Regions from separate parts of the Rhizobium sp. AC44/96 genome, predicted to be linked through region 1. Evidence: riboswitches for the same ligand, from Rfam matches in the RefSeq annotation. Region 1 holds a riboswitch; the other holds the start of a gene.

Region 1 (10,023 bases):
AAGATAGTAGGCAACAATGATAAGGCCGAGGCCCAGCAGGGCGGCGGTGGCCATCACGTAGTAGCTGGCAAGACCGAGAATGGCGTAGATGTATCCCGATGCGATCGTCATCAGCGCCATGAACATGCCGTTGTAGAAGAAGTAGGCGCCTTGGGCCGACGATTCCTGCGTTTCCTGAACGCTGGCCACGATTCTCCGCTGCACGCCAGTGTGGACGAAAGCGAAGCTGAAGGCGTGGAGACATTGCAGCAGGAAGAAGCCGACAAATCCCCAGTGCAGCGGGAAGAGGATCCAGCGACAGATACAGACGCCGGCACCGAAGCGGATGAGCGTCCAGGCATCGAAACGCCGGCTGAGGCGCCTCGACAGGAAGAAGACCGTGACTTCCGCGGCAACGCCGGCACTCCAGAGCACGGCGATCTCGGTGCCGGAGAAGCCGAGATCCCGCCAGTAGATCGATGCAAACGTATAGAGCAATGCGTGGCTGGACTGCTGGATGGCAACACCGATCAGGAGAACCAGCAGATGCGGCTGGCGCAGCGAACTGCCGGTTGCCGCGGGAATGTCGACAGGCGTGCCACGCCGGCGCGTCGGGCCGATCCGTGGACAGTACATCGCCATGACCATCGTCATCACGAATCCGAAGATCATCACCGGCAACACCATTTCGCCGCCCCAACGGCCGATCAGCCGGCCGCCGACCAGCGTCGAGATGATGAAGGCAATCGAACCCCAGACGCGCATCGAACCGTAATCGAGACCCCAGCGCCGAACGCCGGAGATGACGATCGACTCTACCACCGGGATATAGGGGGAGAACGTGGCGCCCTGGATCGTATAAACGATCAGAACCGGCCAGAACGTCGTCGTCCAGTAAAGGGCGATCGCCGTCAGCAGTGAAAGCCCACCCGAAAACACAAGAACGTCCGCACGCTCCTTCATCCGGTCCGCGTACATCGCGACAATGGGTGCGACCAGCACGCGCACGATCATCGGCACGGCAAGGATAAGGCCGATTTCATGATCGGTGAATTTGTGAAGTGCCAGCCAGACTGGAAAGAAGGGCAAGGCAACGCCGTTCACAAGGAGAGGCGCGCAGTAGGACAGCGCGCTTAGCAATCGGAAGCGCGGTGGCGCGCCCTCTCCCCTGGAGAGATTTTGAACGGGAATCATGGGTAGACCTGAAGGAAACTGACCGTTGCCTAACACGTCAACCTAAGGGCGACTATGGCAAGAAATAGCCCGCCCAAACCGATTTCAAAAATAATTGGGGGCTGTCGCGCGAACGCAACGCCCGAAGGGTGCCTTCGATAAATGAGAAGTGCCGAAGCAGCCTGCCTACGCGGCCTGCTGCGCGAGTTCCGGCTTCTGGTGTTCGATGGCAAGCGTAACAGGTTGAGCGTCGGCCATCGTGCGCCATTCGATCAATTCGAATGTGCCGTCCATGTGTTCGACGATTGCCGTGCAGCTTTCCACCCAGTCGCCGGTGTTGATGTAGCGGATACCGTCCATGTCCTCCATGACAGCATGATGGATGTGGCCACAGATCACGCCGTCGGCGTCGTGCTTGCGCGCCTCGTCGGCAACGACCTTCTGGAACTCGCCGATGAAGTTCACCGCATGCTTAACCTGCAGCTTGGCCCAGGCGGAGAACGACCAGTACGGCATTCCAAGGCGTCTGCGAACGGCGGCAAGGCCGACATTGATCATGATCGCCATGTCGTAGGCCCAGTCGCCGAGATAAGCGAGCAGCCGCGCGTTGCGAACGACGACATCGAACTCGTCGCCGTGAAGCACGAGATACTTCTTGCCGTCGGCTGCCTCGTGCATCATCCGTTCGGCGACTTCAATGCCGCCGAAGTGCATGCCTGGAAAGTCGCGGAGGAATTCGTCGTGATTGCCGGGTATGTAGATGACGCGCGTGCCTTTGCGCGCCTTGCGCAGCAGCTTCTGCACGACGTCGTTACAATCCTGCGGCCAGTACCAGCTGCGCTTCAGGCGCCAGCCATCGACGATATCGCCGACGAGATAGACGGTGTCGGCCTCGTGATATTTAAGGAAATCGAGCAGAAAATCCGCCTTTGCGGCCTTCGAGCCGAGATGTACGTCGGAAATAAAGAGCGTACGGAAGTGACGGGTATCCATATTATCCTTCACAAGCATCCTGCCCGTGTCCCTGGTTCATCTATGTCTCTGAAAACCAGAGTCGTGTTTCAGGAAGATGACATCCCCTCTCCTCGCCGGTTTTTGCACATCGGTCCCAAGGTCTCGAAACCATGGTTCAAATTGAGCAATTTTCGAAAATTTGACTGTCCAGCGGTTGCGTTTGATGTATTGAAGGCCACCAAAGACAGCATGCGACAGCCCGGAGACGACGATGGATCATCACGAAAAATCCAAGACGGAAGCGAATACGGCAGGCGGAAGCCTCGATGAGCAGGCACTGTTCTTCCACCGCTACCCCCGTCCCGGAAAACTCGAGATCCAGGCCACCAAGCCGCTCGGCAACCAGCGCGACCTTGCGCTCGCCTATTCGCCCGGCGTTGCTGCTCCCTGCCTCGCCATTCGCGACAACCCGGAGACGGCTGCGGATTATACCTCACGCTCGAACCTCGTTGCGGTCATCTCCAACGGCACGGCAGTGCTGGGCCTGGGCAATATCGGCCCCCTGGCATCGAAGCCGGTGATGGAAGGCAAGGCGGTCCTCTTCAAGAAGTTCGCCAACATCGACGTTTTCGATATCGAAGTGGATGCCACGACCGTCGATCAGATGGTCTCGACGGTTGCGTCGCTGGAGCCCACCTTCGGCGGTATCAACCTCGAGGATATCAAGGCGCCCGAATGTTTCGAGATCGAGCGCCAGCTTCGCGAGAAGATGAAGATCCCGGTCTTCCACGATGACCAACACGGTACCGCCATCATCGTTGCCGCGGCTATCCTGAACGGTCTGGAACTGGCCGGCAAGAAGATCGAAGAGGTCAAGATCGTCGCCTCCGGCGCCGGTGCTGCCGCACTCGCTTGCCTCAATCTCCTCGTCACGCTCGGCGCGAAGCGCGAGAACATCTGGGTCCACGATCTCGAAGGCCTCGTCTACGAAGGCCGCGTCGAGTTGATGGACGAATGGAAGAGCGTCTACGCGCAGAAGAGCGATACGCGCACGCTCGCCGAAAACATCGGCGGCGCCGATGTCTTCCTCGGTCTCTCCGCTGCCGGCGTGCTGAAGCCGGAGCTGCTGGCACAGATGGCGGATAAGCCGCTGATCATGGCGCTCGCCAATCCAAACCCCGAAATCATGCCGGATCTCGCCCGCGCCGCCCGCCCGGATGCGATGATCTGCACGGGGCGTTCGGACTTCCCGAACCAAGTCAACAACGTCCTCTGCTTCCCGTACATCTTCCGCGGCGCTCTCGATTGCGGCGCCGTCACGATCAATGAGGAAATGAAGATGGCGGCCGTTCGCGCCATCGCAGCCCTTGCCCGCGAAGAACCGTCTGACGTCGCCGCTCGCGCCTATTCCGATGAAACGCCGATCTTCGGGCCGAACTATCTGATCCCCTCGCCGTTCGATCCGCGCCTCATCCTCCGCATTGCGCCTGCTGTCGCCAAGGCTGCGGCAGAGAGCGGTGTCGCCGTGCGCCCGATCACCGATTTCGATGCTTACCTCGACCAGTTGAACCGCTTCGTCTTCCGCTCCGGCTTCGTCATGAAGCCGATCTTTGCCGCTGCGAAGAACGCCGACCGGAAGCGGGTGATCTTCTCCGAAGGCGAAGACGAGCGCGTATTGCGCGCTGCCCAGGTGCTGCTTGAAGAAGGCATTGCAAAGCCGATCCTCATCGGTCGTCCGCAGGTCATCGAGACCCGTCTGAAGCGCTACGGCCTACGCATCCGGCCGCTGTCGGATTTCGACGTGATCAACCCGGAAGACGATCCGCGTTTCCGTGAATATGTCGATCTCTATCTGTCGCTGGTCGGCCGCCGCGGTGTCATCCCCGAAGCCGCCCGCACCATCGTGCGCACGAACACCACCGTGATCGGCGCCCTTGCCCTGAAACGCGGTGAAGCCGATGCGCTGATCTGCGGTCTTGAGGGCCGCTATGAGAAACACCTGCGCGACGTGCGCCAGATCGTTGGCAAGCGGAAGGATGTTCGCGACTTCTCGGCGCTCAGCCTCTTGATTTCGCAGCGCGGTGCGACCTTCTTCACCGACACGTACGTCACCTTCAATCCGACGGCCGAGGAGGTCGCGGAATCGGCGGTTCTGGCAGCCGAGGAAATCAAGCGTTTCGGCATCACGCCGCGCGTTGCCCTCGTCTCCCATTCGAACTTCGGTTCTCGCGAGTCCGAAAGCGCGACGAAGATGCGCGCGGCTCTGAGCCTGGTTCGCGAAAGCGCGCCGACGCTTGAGGTCGATGGTGAAATGCATGGCGAAAGCGCGATCACCGAGACACTACGAAAGCGCGTCATGCCGGATACGACGCTCCACGACGAAGCGAACCTCCTGGTGTTCCCGAACCTCGACGCGGCCAACATCACGCTCGGTGTGGTGAAGTCGATGACCGACGGCCTTCATGTCGGTCCGATCCTTCTCGGTGCCGCGCTGCCGGCTCATATTCTCGCGCCGTCGGTCACCTCGCGCGGTGTGGTCAACATGGCCGCACTCGCCGTGGTCGAGGCCTCTCAGCCAGCCTGAGTGGCCGAAACCGAGAAAATGCTTTAGGATTCCGACGGCAGCTTGTTAAGACAAACAAGCTAAGACAAGGGGCGGCGACACGCGTCGCCCCGACTGGTATTTGCTCATTTGCGGGACGATGCCTTGAAACGCCGGAACCTGTCTCTCGCGCTGCTGATAGCCCTCTCGACGACGCCCGCTGCCGCGCAAGTCGCACCGATCTGCGGTGAGCTGCGCGCACGGCTTGCCGATCTGCCGCAGGTGATCGGCAGCAACCCGGAAGTCCGGCGCTTTGCAAGCGCCATCGCCGAGCAGAACCTTGAGCTTCGCAAAGTGAGAGGCGACTTGCGGCGCAACGGCTGCACTTCAGGAAGCATGGTGGTCATCGGCGGTGACGATGCGGATTACTGCAGCGAGCTCGAGCAGGCCGAAGCCAGGATGGCCGACAATATCCGTTACCTGCAGGACCGACGCGACGAACTGCGCTCGCAGAGTGAGGATACGCGGACCCGCAACGAGCTGATGGCCGCGCTCGACGCCAATAGCTGCAACGAGGAACCGCCTGTCAGCGACGATCCTCGATATGCCGAGCCGCCGAGCGTCGAAGATCAGGCGATGCGCAACGATACCTTCATTCCGCTCGGAGGGAGCCCAGGCCGCAGGTTTTATGGTGGCGTCGGCACGCAAGGCCTTTCCGACCTCAATACCGTCTGCGTACGGACCTGTGATGGCGGGTTCTTCCCGATCAGCTCTAATGCGACCTCATTCGACTTCGCCCGCGACGCCGACACCTGCTCGAAGATGTGCCCTGGTATCGATACCGAACTCTTCTATCATGACGTTTCGAACACCGAGACGTCGAACATGACGTCGACGACATCGGGCGCGCCCTACAGCGCGCTGCCCAATGCCTTTGCCTACAAGAACCGCAAGCCCGGCGAGAAGTCTTCCTGCACCTGCGATCTCCCCGGTTATTACGAACGCATGCGGAAAAATCAGTCGGCAGTCAGCGAGCCTCCGCAAAAAGGCTCGATCACAACGATCCAGACCGCGAAGCCGGCGCCTGCCCCCTCTACCGCGCCTGCCCCGCAGGCTACCGTGCCGGATCGGCCGTATGAGCCACAGAGCGGCAAGGTGCGGCAGGTCGGCCCGCAGTTCCTCGCGGGCGATCAGGAAACGATAGATTTGAAACATCCGATGACCCCGGGCGCCCAGCCGCAACAGCAGTGACGCTTACGAACCGTCTTCCGTTCGCCCCCACGCATCGCTGAAGATCAGTTCTGAAAGCGGCACACGCTGCCGCCAGCCTTTGACTGCGAGCTCAGGCTGGTCATAGAGCTGATCGACATAGCCGACACAGAGCCAGGCCACGATTTCGACCCGTTCCGGGACGCCGAGTATCTGCTTCAGCTCCGCCTCGTGAAAGATGCTGACCCAGCCAACACCGATGCCTTCCGCCCGCGCGGCGAGCCACAGGTTCTGGACGGCGCAAACCGTGGAATAAGAATCCATGCGCCGATTGTGTGTTCGCCCGAGCACCACATCGCCACATCGGTCCGGATCACAAGTGATGCAGATTCCGAGAGGTGCACTCCGGATGCCTTCCAGCTTCAGTGCACGATATGTCGCCTGTTGCTGGCCGGAGAACATCTCTGCGGCCTCGATATTGGCGCGATTGAAAGCCTTCCAGACGCGGAGCCTCACGTCCTGGTCGCGCACCAGGATGAAATTCCAGGGCTGCATGAAGCCGACCGAAGGCGCGTGATGCGCGGCCTCAAGCAGCCGCCTGACAGCGTCGTCAGGTATCGGGTCCGGCAGGAATTGGGATCGAACATCCCGTCTGGTTTCGATTGCCTTGTAAACGGCCGCGCGTTCGTCGGCCGAAAAGGCACCAGCTCTCGATAGAGAGCCAGATTTGTCTGGTCGCATCGTCAATCCCCAACAATACAACCGCCCGCCGTCCACGCGGGTCAGTCTATGATTGTCGGGCCGGTCTTCTGACTTGGCGTCATCCGTCTGTCGCGCCTTCCCGGCGCAAGCCAGTGGCATATCAAGCGGCAGACGTCGGCCTTACAGCGTTGGGCACGTTCCGGTCTTTCACCGAATTCCCGATTCTCCCGCCGCTTGGCGGGCACCCGACGCGCGTTCTATGTCGCGAAACGAAGACAAAGGCAATCGTTCAACCCGATACCGGGAAGTAGCGGACATACGCGAACTCGTCACCATTCGGTGACCAGTTCGGAACGTTGATCGTCCCCTGCCCGCCGAAGAGCTCGAGCAACGTTGTCAGATTGCCGCCATCCATGTCCATCATCCGCAGCCGGACATTCAGGTCGCGCGGGTGGTCGAACACGTCAGGATCGTATGAGAGGATCAGAATCCGGTCGTTATCGGGCGACGGATGGGCAAACCAGTTGCCGTAGTTGTCCTGCGTGACCTGCTCGAGCCCGGTGCCATCCGGGTGGATGCGCCAGATCTGCATCAGGCCGGTGCGGCTCGAGTTGAAGTAGATCCAGCGGCCGTCGGCGGAGTAATCAGGACCGTCATTGCGCCCCTCGCCCTGGGTCAGGCGCCGCTCTTCGCCACCCTCGACCGAAATCGTGTAGATATCGAAGACGTCGTTGCGGATGCCGCAATAGGCGAGTTCCTTCCCGTCTGGCGACCAGCCATGCCAGTAAGACGGAAGGTTCTGGGTAACCAGGCGCGGCGTGCCGCCTTCGATCGGCAGGACATAGATCGCCGATTTCCCGAACTCGGTCTTGTCCGAGATGACGATCTGCGTTCCATCAGGCGAGATGCCGTGATCATTGTTGCACTGGACGGCGAAGCCGGTATCCAATCTCTCGAAGTCGCCTGAGCCGTCGAGGGCGAGGCGATAGAGCAGCCCGTCGCCGTTGAGCAGCAGATAGCTCCCGTCGGGCGAGAAATTCGGTGCTTCGACAAGCTTTTCGGTCTGCCAGACAATCCGGGCAGTGCCCGTTCGAACGTTGTAGATCTCTACGGAACTGCGCACGCCAAGCCTCCTCAAACTCAAACCGGTCCCTGACCTACGCGACCGATCGATTGGGCGCAAGAAAACTCTGGGCGGCTGCATTGCCCGAAAGGGCGATACCCTTTCCGTTCAGGCTCGGCGGGCATCAACAAAATGCGAGAACTGCAGGAAACTAAAACGGTTCATCTAGCGTTCATGACCAAGATGTGACAGTTCGGTGAAGGTTTTATGATATTGGAGTTTCACCGTTGATCGCGCAAGTTTTAAGGTCCGGAGCGGCGTCTCGTGTCGCGTCGTTCTACGCTGGCGCGGGTGAAGGTCGTGCCTCCATATCGCGCGGCGCTGTGGGGATCGCCCTTTCTGCGCTGATTGCACTTTTTGCAACGATTACGGTTGAAATGATCGCACGCGGCGGCGTTGGCGACGTGGGGACATTCCTCACCTCAACAGCCCGTCCCGGCATGACCACTGTGGTGATGCTGACGGTGCTGATGCTCACCCTCGATGCCGCTTTCGGCCGACGCTTTCTATCCGCCTTGATCGTCCTGCCGCTGGTGATCGTTCCCGCCTTCGTTTCCAATCAGAAGCAGCATTACCTCTCTGATCCTCTCTATCCGTCGGATATCCTGTTCGGTCGGCAGATCATGGAGCTTCTGCCTGTCATGGTGCGCGAGCGACCGGTCACGGCGGTCGCGCTGGCAATTGGCATCCTGTTGTCGCTGGCCGGCATGGTCTTCGCCTGGCGCTTTGCATGGCGGCATTTCCCAAAGCTGCAGAGCAAGACGCGCGTCAGGTGTCTTTGCCTCGGTCTGCCCGTGGTCGCCGCGTTCGGCTCGCTGATGGACTACTCGCAATACTCCTGGATCCGCGATCGCCTGCAGGTCGTGCCGATGATGTGGGATCAGAAGGAAAATTACCGCAGCAACGGGTTCATCCTTGCCTTCATCTTCAACGTCCCGATGGCCGACGTCGCCGCACCCGCAGGCATTGGCCCGCAGGCGCTGGACGCCATTCCGGCACGCAACTACGGCTATCTCAGCGGCCCGAGCGAAAAGCCGGATGTCATCATGGTGATGAGCGAGTCCTTCTGGGATCCGACACGCCTGAAGACGCTGAAGCTGTCGGCCGATCCGATGCCGAACATCCGCGCTGCCCAGTCGGGCTACGTCTTCTCGCCGGAGTTCGGCGGCATGACCGCCAATGTCGAGTTCGAAGCGCTCACCGGTTTCTCGAACGCATTCCTGCCCTATGGCAGCATTCCCTATCAGCAGTATATCCGTAACGACATTCCCTCACTGGCGACCTTCTTCCGTGGGCAAGGCTATGCCGCTCGCGCACTGCATCCCTTCAGCGGCTGGTTCTGGAACCGCAACGAGGTCTACAAGGACTTCGGCTTCGAGGAGTTCCGTAGCGAGGAAACGATGCCGGCGATGGAAAAGCGCGGCATTTTTGCCTCCGACGATGCGCTGATGAAGGAGATCATGCAGGAGGCGGATGGGATGGATCGCCCCTTCTTCTTCTTCGCTGTCACCTTGCAGGGACATGGTCCTTACGAGCCCAATCGCTACAGCAAGAACACGATCGACATCCAGGGCGCTGGCCTGACCGATTCAGATCGTGCGACGCTCGGGACCTATACGCAGGGCGTGAAGGAGGCTGACGACAGCTTCAAGATGCTCACGGACTGGGCAAGCAAGCGCGAACGCGAAACCATCATCGTGCTCTGGGGCGATCATCTGCCGCCACTCGGCAGCGTCTACATGGATACTGGCTATATGCCGGATCAGGTCGCGACCCGTAAGGCATCCGTCAGCGTGATGAAGCAGGAGCACGAGACACCGCTCGTCATTTGGTCCAACAAGAAGGGCGTGAAGTCCAATGTCGGAACCATCAGCCCCTCGTTGCTGCCTTATCACCTCTTGAAGTTCGCAGGCTACGAGCACCCCTATTACACCGGCTTCCTGGGTCGTGTTCAGAAGAAGTATGCGGTTGTTGATCGCTACCAGCTGATCGCCCGCGACAACACCCCTTCGCCCGATTGGGTTCTCAACCCCAAGAACCTGGATCCGCTGGTCCGCGACTATCGCTATCTCCAGCATGACATCATGTTCGGAAAGGCGCAGTCCCTTGAGCGCTTCTTCCCGCAGCATGCCTGGCTGAACAGCGCCGGCTTGTGACGGCAATGCGGGGCTGACCGCATTGCAATTTGGCATGAGAACGGAATACTTCGCCCCGAAGCAAAACAATGCATCGGGAGTCGATCCATGCACAATCTATCCGATTTCGTACACCATCATTTCGATAAGTCCACTGGCGAGCTCAGTGATATCGAGAAGCGCGTTCTCGCCAAGGCGCATGAGCG
Region 2 (10,023 bases), on a different contig from region 1:
GCTGTTGCAGAGCTTCGGTCTCAAGGGCGAGATGCGCAATTACCGCGCCGGTGTCGAGCTTGCACTGGACGAGATTGCCGCCGAGCTCGAAGCCCATCTCGATGCCCACTGGCTCGGCGAATTGCTCGGCTAGATTTCGCCTGAGATTTCCCGGCGGCGGCGATCGAGTTCTTCACTGTAGCGACGCAGCGTATGTGCCTCGCTCAGCTGCCCTACCACTTTTCGTTCGACCAGATTGTTGACGACGGCAAGCGCTTCGCTTTCCGTCTTGTCGAAAATGGCGGCCGCCTGCTTGGCGTTCATTTGCGGCTGCAGGAAGTCGTTCTTGTATCGGATGAACTCGTCCAGACCCTTGCCCTCGTCATCGGTATCGGTGAGGTTGGCGTAGATTTCCGGCACCAGAACAAGACCGGCGTATTTTCCGTTGTCATCGACAAGAACCACGCGCTGCGCCGAGCCGATCGGGAAGAGGCTGCGGAACTCCTCGACCGAGATGCCGGGGTTCGCGGTCTTGACGTCGGCACGCATGAGCCTGTCGACCGTAAGATTACGGATCCAGCCGACGTCATGAGCACTGCGGATGCTTTCGCCGCGAAGATGGAAGCGCCACGTGGCAAACGAGTAGCCGAAGGTGCTGCGCACGACGAGCGAAGACGTAATGACGGCGGCGAGGACCAGAACAGTGATCGGAAAGTCGCCGGTTATTTCCAGTGCGAGAAACGTCATGGTCAGCGGGCCGCCGATGACCGCGACGGCAAGCGAGCTCATGCCGACGACCGCATAGATCACCGGCGTCAGTGTCGCATGGGCGAAGTAGGGAGCGGAGTAGGCAAACAGCTTTCCGAGCAGAGCTCCCATGAAGAGCGACGCGAAGAACAAGCCACCTCTGAAGCCCGAGCCGATTGAGATCGCGGAGGCAAAGGATTTCAGCAGAAACAGGCCGATCAGCACCGGAATGGCGACGTCCCTGCCAAGGTTGAGATGCAATGCACCATGGCCGGCCGAGAGAACCTGCGGCGTGACCAGCGCGAGGAGGCCGACGACAATGCCGCCGAGAGCCGGGCGCAAAGGAGGGGCGATGGAGCTCCTGCGCGCGGTCTCCTCGATGAAGGCAACGCCCTGCATGATGAGGATGCCGACGCCGGCGCAGAAGGCGCCGAGCAGCACCGCGGGAACATAATCAGCCGGCATGACCGTGCCGAACTGACCGACATCAATGAGGAAATCGCTCCCGGCAAGAAACCGAGCCAGTGTGGTGGAGACAATCGCGGACACGACCACCGGCGTCAGCGAAACGATTGTGTAGGTGCCGATGATGAGCTCGAACGCGTAGAACGCGCCGGTCAGCGGTGCATTGAAGGCAGCGGCGATGGCGCCGGCGGCGCCGCAGCCGACGAGCACTCGCAAATCGGACCGACGCAGCTGCAGCTTCAGCCCGAGCTTCGACGCGATACCGGATGCCAGCTGGGTATAGCCGGCCTCCAGTCCCACGGAGGCTCCAAAGCCGTTCGAGATCAGGTTCTGCACGGCAACCAGGATACTATCGGTCAGCGACAGGCGTCCGCCATGCAAGGCATTTGCCTCGATCGGGTCGACCATCGGCTTCTTGCGCGTCTTCGCCAGAATGAACATCAACAGACCAAGCAGAATGCCGCCGACGACGGGGGCAGCCAGCAGAAGAAACTTGTTCTCGATTTGCGACGAACTCAGCCGCTCGACCTCGCTGATGCCGAAAATCAGGCTGTGCATCTCCTTGGAAATCAGGCTCATCGCCGTTACCGCAAGGCCTGACGTGACGCCGACAATCGCGCCTGCGAGCACCATGCCCATTTCGCTGCGTCTGAGGAGAGCGCGCATGCGTCCCACATCCAACAGGGTGTGAAGTGGGCCGAGCCGGCGGGTATCTATTTTCAGAAGCATGACAAGGAAACTAGGCGGGTAAAGGTCCGGTCAAGGGCCGTGAAGGGTGCCGACGTGGCTTGGGGATGCGCTTGCGATGCAAATGCGGCAAAAGGCCGGCGGATACAACAATTATTTATGACGTAAGTGACTGATAAAAGACGATAAATATGGTAGGGTATGTCGTCTATGAGGCGTTTGGAACTCAATAGCGTTCGCCATTGGCCGAGCCCAAGTCGATTGACTTCATACCCGGCCTTGCCTAACCATGAATCCGATAGCGAATGGTTCCGGATCGCCAAAAGCGGTGCGGATGAAAAGGGAATGTGACGAGGTGGACCCAATCCGGGCGCCTTCATCACAGCCGACCCCGCGACTGTAGAGCGGTCAGGGTCTTCCGTCCGGCGTCGGATGCTCTCAAGCTGGCCGCCTGCGTGGTGCAGGCGGGCGAGGGGCTGAAGACGGCGGAAAAGCCACTGGCAATGCAAGCCATGATCAACCGGGGTTGGACGCCTCTAAATCTACGAATCGTCCGCCTTTTCATGATTGCAGCCGGGAAGGCGAGGAAGAACCGATGGCACGATCGGGATGGCCTACGTGGCTATCCCGATCGTCGCCTGGACCCGCGAGCCAGGAGACCTGCCACTCGTGCCGGGCGCAAAGCCCACCCCTGGGCAAGTGTGCCCAATGCCAGCACGGAGGTTGTCATGGCAGACAATGAGATTTTGGCGTCGGCGTCAGGCCGGGCGTCTACGACGTTCGCTACACGCTCCCTCCTCCCTGCAGAGGCAGGCTCCCTCATTCATGCGGCCAAGTTTCGCTCGGGCGATGTCCAAAAAATCCAACCACCGCGCGCGGTGAACGACTCCTATCGGCCGGGACGATGGTCTTTCGCAGGCGAGGACTTGGGCGCACCGGATTCCCGTAACGTCGCCCGAGCGAAGCTTGGCGACAAGAATAAGGGCCTGCGTGCGAGCAACGTCCTTCGTGAGGGCGTGCGCGTCGGACCCCGAGCCCAATCATCGGCGAAAGCCGTCCACGCATGACGACCGCATCCTTTACGCTCGTTCTCGGCGGCGCCCGGTCCGGCAAGTCGCGCTTCGCCGAACAACTTGTCGCCGACGGCGGCCTTGAGCGTCATTACATCGCCACCGGCCGCGCCTGGGACGAGGAGATGCGCGCGCGTATCGACCAGCACAAGGCCGATCGCGGCGACGTCTGGACCACGCATGAGGAGCCGCTCGATCTCGTCGGCCAACTTGCCGCGATCGACGGCGAGGGGCGGGCGGTGCTTGTCGATTGCCTGACGCTCTGGGTTACCAATCTGATGATGGACGAGCGCGACATGGCGGCGGAGTTCGCGGCTCTGACCGCCTATCTGCCGAAGGCCAAGGCGCGCCTCGTCATCGTTTCCAATGAAGTCGGCCTCGGCATCGTGCCCGAGAACCGGATGGCGCGCGAATTTCGCGACCATGCCGGGCGGCTGCACCAGATGATCGCGGCGGTCGCCGCGGATGTGTATTTTATCGCGGCGGGACTGCCGCTGAAAATGAAGGGTTGAATTGATGAACCAGCAGAAGATCCCCGCCACCGTCATCACCGGCTTTCTCGGCGCTGGCAAGACGACGATGATCCGCAACCTGTTGACCAATGCGGGCGGCAAGAAGATCGCGCTCATCATCAACGAGTTCGGCGATCTCGGCGTCGACGGCGAGGTGCTGAAGGGCTGCGGCGCGGAAAACTGCACCGAGGACGATATCATCGAGCTCACCAATGGCTGCATCTGCTGCACGGTGGCCGACGACTTCATCCCGACCATGAGCAAGCTTCTGGAGCGCGAGAACCGGCCTGACCATATCGTCATCGAAACCTCGGGCCTTGCCCTGCCGCAGCCGCTTGTCGCCGCTTTCAACTGGCCTGACATCCGCACGCAGGTGACCGTCGATGGCGTGATCACCGTGGTCGACAGCGCCGCCGTCGCCGCCGGCCGCTTCGCCGACGATCACGATGCCGTGGAAGCCCGGCGCGTCGAGGATGAGACGCTCGATCACGAAAGCCCGATCGAGGAGCTCTTCGAGGACCAGCTCACCTGCGCCGACCTGATCGTGCTCAACAAGACCGACCTCATCGACGGCGCCGGCCTTGCCCGTGTTCGCGACGAGGTCGCCTCACGCACGGCGCGCAAGCCGGCGATGATCGAGGCGAAGAATGGCGAGGTGCCGGCATCAGTGCTGCTCGGCCTCGGCATCGGCACCGAAGAGGATATCGGCAACCGCAAGTCCCATCACGAACTGGAGCATGAGGACGGCACGCCGCATGATCACGACGAATTCGACAGCTTCGTCGTCGAACTCGGGCCGATCGCCGATCCCTCGGTCTTCGTCGAGAGCCTGAAGGGCATCATCGCCGAGCACGACGTTCTGCGTCTCAAGGGCTTCGTCGACGTTCCCGGCAAGCCGATGCGCCTGCAGCTTCAAGCCGTGGGTAGCCGAATCGACCACTATTTCGACCGTGCCTGGGCGGCGGGCGAGGCGCGTGGCACGCGGCTGGTGGTGATCGGGCTGCACGAGATGGATGAGGGCGCGGTACGCGAGGCTATCGAGGGTCTGGTTTAAGGTTTATGGTTGAGATGCGCGGTCACGTTTTTGGTTTGAGAGAAGCTGCTGGAGGCCCTTCTGGTGACGAAGGGCTGAGAGGTGAGCAGATCGCGCATTTTGAAAATCGCTCAAGTGGTGCCGGGTGGTCCCCTCATCCGCCAGCCGGCACTGACCGGGGTCGAGCCGTCGGTCTCGACCCGTCCTTCGGCCCCCCGTTGGGGAGAGGATTTTTTTTGCGGGCCGCTCGCTCCAATCTTCCCTTCTCCCCGACGGGGAGAAGGTGGCCCGAAGGGTCGGATGAGGAGGCAGCGCACGCTGCGCCTGCGACTAACATTTCCCGCAAAGACACACTGCCATGCACCTCCTACTAGCCCAGCAGGGAACGATCAGCGACGGCGAGGAGGCGATCGATCTTGGCCAGTCTCCCGGCGACATCCTGTTCCTCTCCGCCGCCGACACCGAGCTTGCGGCAGTCGCCGCCGGGCATCGCCAGCGCGGCGAGGCACGGTCGCTGCGTATCGCCAGCCTCATGAGCCTCAAGCATCCGATGTCCGTCGATGCCTATATCGAGCGTACGGCGCGGCATGCAAAGCTGATCATCGTGAGAGCGCTGGGCGGCGCCAGCTATTTTCACTACGCGCTGGAGGCGCTGCATGCGGCGGCGGCGCGGCATGGGGCACTGATCGTAGTGCTGCCGGGCGATTCTAAGCCGGACGCGGGTTTGACGCCGTTTTCGAACGTGCCGCTTGAGGATCTGAATGCGCTCTGGGCCTATCTGATCGAGGGGGGTGATGCGAACACGCACGCGTTTCTCGATTATGCCGAGGCGATGCTGTCGGGGGGCGAGAAGCCGGAGGCGGCTGCGCCGTTGATGAAGGCCGGGATATGGTGGCCGGGGCGGGGTGTTGTTGGGGTTGAGGAGTGGCGGTTGTTGTCGGAGGGTGGGTTACCCCCCTCTGTCCTGCCGAACCGTAGGGGCGAGCCAACGGTCTCGCCCCGTTCTTCGGACCCCGCCACAGGTGGGGAGATCGACTCGTGGCGATCACCCACGCAGACAGCTGCCTTTGGAATGAGCAGGCCTGCCCAGCCAATCTCCCCACCTGTGGGGGAGATGCCCGGCAGGGCAGAAGGGGGCGCTGCGAACGCGACGCCAGCGGCTACATCCGCCCCCATCATCGCCATCTCCTTCTACCGTGCCCTCGTACAAAGCGGCGAAACCCGACCCGTCGAAGCGCTGATCGAGGCGTTGATCGCCGAGGGCATCCGGCCGCTGCCGATCTTCGCCTACAGCCTCAAGGATCCCGTCTCCAAGGGCATCCTCGAAAGTGTCTTCGCGGCCACCAGGCCCGATGTCGTCATCAACACGACAGGCTTCGCCGTCTCGGCGCCCGGTGCGGAGCGGCAGCCGACGGTGCTGGAAGCCAGCAACGCCGTCGTGCTGCAGGCGATCTTTTCTGCTTCCTCGAAGGACGCTTGGGAAAGCTCCTCGCAAGGCCTGTCGGCGCGCGATCTCGGCATGAACGTGGCATTGCCCGAGGTCGACGGCCGAGTTCTCTCTCGCGCCGTCTCGTTCAAGTCGGCGGCACGCTATGATGCGCTGGTCGAGGCCAATATCGTTGCCAGCGAGCCGGATGCGGGGCGCATGGCTTACACGGCGCGGCTCGCCGCCAACTGGGCGCGGTTGCGGCATGCGAAGCCGGCTGAGCGGCGCGTGGCGCTTGTGATGGCGAACTATCCGAACCGCGACGGCAGGCTCGGAAACGGTGTCGGGCTGGACACGCCGGCGGGCACGATTGAGGTGCTCCAGGCGATGCGCAGGGCGGATTATCCCGTCGGTGACATCCCTAAGGATGGCGATGCGCTGATGCGTCATATCATGGATGGGCCGACCAATTCCGGGCGTGACGGGAAGGTGATCCGCGAAACGCTTTCGGTGAGTCGTTACAGGGATTTCCTAGCAACTCTTCCGAAAAAGATTCAAGACGAGATCGGTGCGCGCTGGGGCGAGCCGGAGGCCGATCACTATTTCGTGGAAGGTGCTTTCGCGCTGCCTTTCACCCGTTTCGGCGATGTGCTTGTAGGCATCCAGCCGGCGCGTGGCTATAATATCGATCCGAAGGAAAGCTATCACTCGCCGGATCTGGTGCCGCCGCATGGCTATCTCGCCTTCTATGCGTTCCTGCGCCAGGAATTCGATGCGCATGCCGTGATCCACATGGGCAAGCACGGCAATCTCGAGTGGCTGCCGGGCAAGGCCTTGGCGCTATCTGAAAGCTGCTATCCCGAAGCGATCCTCGGGCCGCTGCCGCATCTCTATCCTTTCATCGTCAACGATCCCGGCGAGGGAACGCAGGCCAAGCGCCGCACCGCCGCCGTCATCATCGACCACCTGACGCCGCCTTTGACGCGGGCCGAGAGCTACGGGCCGCTGAAGGATCTCGAAGCGCTGGTCGACGAATATTATGAGGCGTCGGGTGGCGATCCGCGCCGTATCCGGTTGTTGGGCAAGCAGATCCTCGAACTGGTGGCCGATATCGGGCTCGATCAGGATGCAGGAATATCAAAGGGGGAGAGCGAGAGCGAGGCGCTGAAGAAGCTTGATGCCTATCTGTGCGATCTCAAGGAGATGCAGATACGGGATGGGCTGCATGTGTTTGGGGTGTCGCCTGAGGGGCGGTTGCTGACGGATCTGACGGTGGCGCTGGCGCGGGTGCCGCGCGGGCTGGGTCAGGGTGGCGACCGGAGCTTACAGCGGGCGATTGCTGGGGATGTTTTTGGCAGTGGTGGCGATGTTGTGGGGAGCTTGGCGGGTGGGGCGCCCCCCTCTGCCCTGCCGGACATCTCCCCCACAAGGGGGGAGATCGACTCGCGGCTTGCTCCCCAATCAAAGGGTGAGGTTCGAGCAAGCGGGCGCGCCCAGCCAATTTCCCCACCTGTGGGGGAGATGCCCGGCAGGGCAGAGGGGGGTATCCCACCCACCGGTGCGACCTTCGACCCCCTCGACTGCGACATGGCCGCCGAATGGGCCGGCCCACGCCCCGAGATCCTAGCGGACGTCTCGTCCGATCCATGGCGCACCCAGGGCGATACCGTCGAGCGCATCGAACAGCTGGCCGCCAAATTCGTGTCCGGCGAACTGACATGCCTACCTCTCTGGTCCCAAACCAGAGCCGTCCTCCACGAGATCGAAACCAGCCTGAAACCCGCCATCCTCGCCTGTGGTGACGCCGAGATCGAAGGCTTGCTTCGCGGCCTCGACGGCCGCTTCGTGCCACCGGGTCCCTCGGGCGCACCGACGCGCGGGCGGCCGGATGTTTTGCCGACGGGGCGGAATTTCTACTCCGTGGACAGCCGTGCGGTTCCGACGCCGGCGGCTTATGAGTTGGGCAAGAAATCGGCGGAGCTTCTGGTTCGCCGCTATGTGCAGGATCATGGCGAATGGCCGGTGTCCTTCGGGCTGACGGCCTGGGGTACGTCGAACATGCGCACTGGTGGCGACGATATCGCCCAGGCGCTGGCTCTGATCGGCGTCAAGCCGGTCTGGGACATGACATCGCGACGGGTCACCGGCTATGAGATCATTCCGCAGGCTCTGCTGAGACGGTCGCGTGTCGATGTGACGCTGCGTATTTCAGGCTTCTTCCGCGATGCTTTTCCCGAGCAGATCGCGCTGTTCGACAAGGCGATAAGGGCCGTCGGCGCGCTGGATGAGGATGAGCAAGACAATCCGATTGCGGCGCGAATGCGGGGCGAGGCGGCGCGGCTTGAAGAGGCCGGGCTCGATGAGGCGCAGGCGAAGAGGCGGGCGGGGTATCGGATTTTCGGGTCGAAGCCGGGCGCTTATGGTGCCGGGCTGCAGGCGCTGATCGACAAGAAGGGCTGGGAGCGGCGCGCCGATCTGGCGGAGGCCTATCTGGTCTGGGGCAGCTATGCCTATGGCGCCGGCGAGGAGGGTCGGGCTGAACGCGGCGTGTTCGAGGAGCGGCTGCGTTCCATCCAGGCTGTCGTGCAGAACCAGGACAATCGCGAGCACGACCTACTCGACAGCGACGACTACTACCAGTTCGAAGGCGGTATGGCGGCGGCGGCGGAAACGCTCGGCGGTATCAGGCCGTCGATCTATCACAATGATCACTCCATGCCGGAAAAGCCTGTCATCCGGTCGCTGGAAGAGGAGATCGCTCGCGTGGTGCGCGGCCGCGTCGTCAATCCGAAGTGGATCGATGGCGTCATGCGCCATGGCTACAAGGGCGCGTTCGAGATTGCTGCCACGGTCGATTATCTCTTCGCCTTCGCGGCGACAACGGGCGCTGTGGGCAACCATCATTTCGAGGCGGTCTATCAGGCCTTCGTCGTCGATCAGCGCGTGCGCGATTTCATGATCGAGAAGAACCCTGCCGCCTACGAGGAAATGAAGCAGAGGCTGCTGGAGGCGGTCGAGCGGCGGCTGTGGACGCCGCGCAGCAATTCGGCGCAGTTCGATCTCGCTGCCACAGACAACACACACGACAGATCAGGCGGTGGCGACACGGCTGACCGATTGAAGATTGCATCCGGGGAATACTGACATGACCGAGGAAACCACCGAGACCACGACGGAGGCCACCGGCCACGACGATGCCCGCCACAGCGAGAAGATGGCCAAGAAGAAGGCCGCGCGCGACAAGATCATGGCGACGAAGACGGACGAGAAGGGCCTGATCATCGTCCATACCGGCAAGGGCAAGGGCAAGTCTTCGTCTGCCTTCGGGATGATCTTCCGCCATATCGCGCATGGCAAGCCGTCCGCTGTCGTGCAGTTCATCAAGGGTGCGATGTGGACGGGCGAGCGCGACCTGATCGAGAAGCATTTCTCCGATGTCTGCCAGTTCCATACGATGGGCGAGGGCTTCACCTGGGAAACGCAGGACCGCGCCCGGGATGTCGCGGCCGCCGGTGCTGCCTGGGAGAAGGCGAAGGAGCTGATCCGCGACGAGCGCAATTCGATGGTGCTGCTCGACGAGATCAACATCGCGCTGCGCTACGATTACATCGATATCAACGAGGTCGTGGAGTTCCTGAAGGCGGAAAAGCCCTATATGACTCACGTCGTTCTCACCGGGCGCAATGCCAAGGATGAGCTGATCGAGATTGCCGATCTGGTGACGGAGATGGAACTGATCAAGCATCCGTTCCGGTCGGGCATCAAGGGGCAGGCGGGCGTGGAGTTCTGATGACGCAGAGTTGGGTTTTCTGGGCCGTCCTGTCGGCGGCCTTCGCGGCGCTGACGGCGATTTTCGCGAAGATCGGCGTGGCCGGCGTCAATTCCGATTTCGCCACGCTCATCCGCACCGTCGTCATTCTTGCCATCATCAGCGCCATCGTACTGGCGAGCGGGCAGTGGCAGCCGTTCTCCAGCATCTCGTCGAAGACCTGGCTTTTTCTCTGCCTATCAGGGGCTGCGACGGGCGCGTCGTGGCTCGCCTATTTCCGCGCCTTGAAAATCGGCGATGCCGCGCGCGTTGCCCCGATCGACAAGCTGTCGATC

What was found. A riboswitch is a leader RNA that binds a small molecule or an ion and turns the genes downstream of it on or off. The one in region 1 is predicted to bind cobalamin.
Region 2: it holds a riboswitch for cobalamin, as region 1 does, so the genes downstream of both, cobU (bifunctional adenosylcobinamide kinase/adenosylcobinamide-phosphate guanylyltransferase) here and bluB (5,6-dimethylbenzimidazole synthase) in region 1, are expected to answer to the same signal.

The regions. Positions count from the first base shown of each region.
Region 1 is NZ_LXKO01000023.1:3,520-13,542, reverse strand. Features, by position in the region: gene A6U87_RS17440 (MFS transporter) at 1-1,173, opposite strand, end outside; gene dgcA (N-acetyl-D-Glu racemase DgcA) at 1-1, shown strand, start outside; gene A6U87_RS17435 (UDP-2,3-diacylglucosamine diphosphatase) at 1,339-2,163, opposite strand; gene A6U87_RS17430 (NADP-dependent malic enzyme) at 2,378-4,690, shown strand; gene A6U87_RS17425 (DUF2865 domain-containing protein) at 4,814-5,899, shown strand; gene bluB (5,6-dimethylbenzimidazole synthase) at 5,903-6,598, opposite strand; cobalamin riboswitch at 6,639-6,823, opposite strand; gene A6U87_RS17415 (TolB family protein) at 6,849-7,682, opposite strand; gene A6U87_RS17410 (LTA synthase family protein) at 7,910-9,838, shown strand; gene A6U87_RS17405 (DUF1003 domain-containing protein) at 9,926-10,023, shown strand, end outside.
Region 2 is NZ_LXKO01000037.1:270,402-280,424, reverse strand. Features, by position in the region: gene A6U87_RS25130 (cobyric acid synthase) at 1-133, shown strand, start outside; gene A6U87_RS25125 (chloride channel protein) at 130-1,920, opposite strand; cobalamin riboswitch at 2,168-2,561, shown strand; gene cobU (bifunctional adenosylcobinamide kinase/adenosylcobinamide-phosphate guanylyltransferase) at 2,942-3,460, shown strand; gene cobW (cobalamin biosynthesis protein CobW) at 3,465-4,514, shown strand; gene cobN (cobaltochelatase subunit CobN) at 4,852-9,063, shown strand; gene cobO (cob(I)yrinic acid a,c-diamide adenosyltransferase) at 9,065-9,709, shown strand; gene A6U87_RS25095 (EamA family transporter) at 9,709-10,023, shown strand, end outside.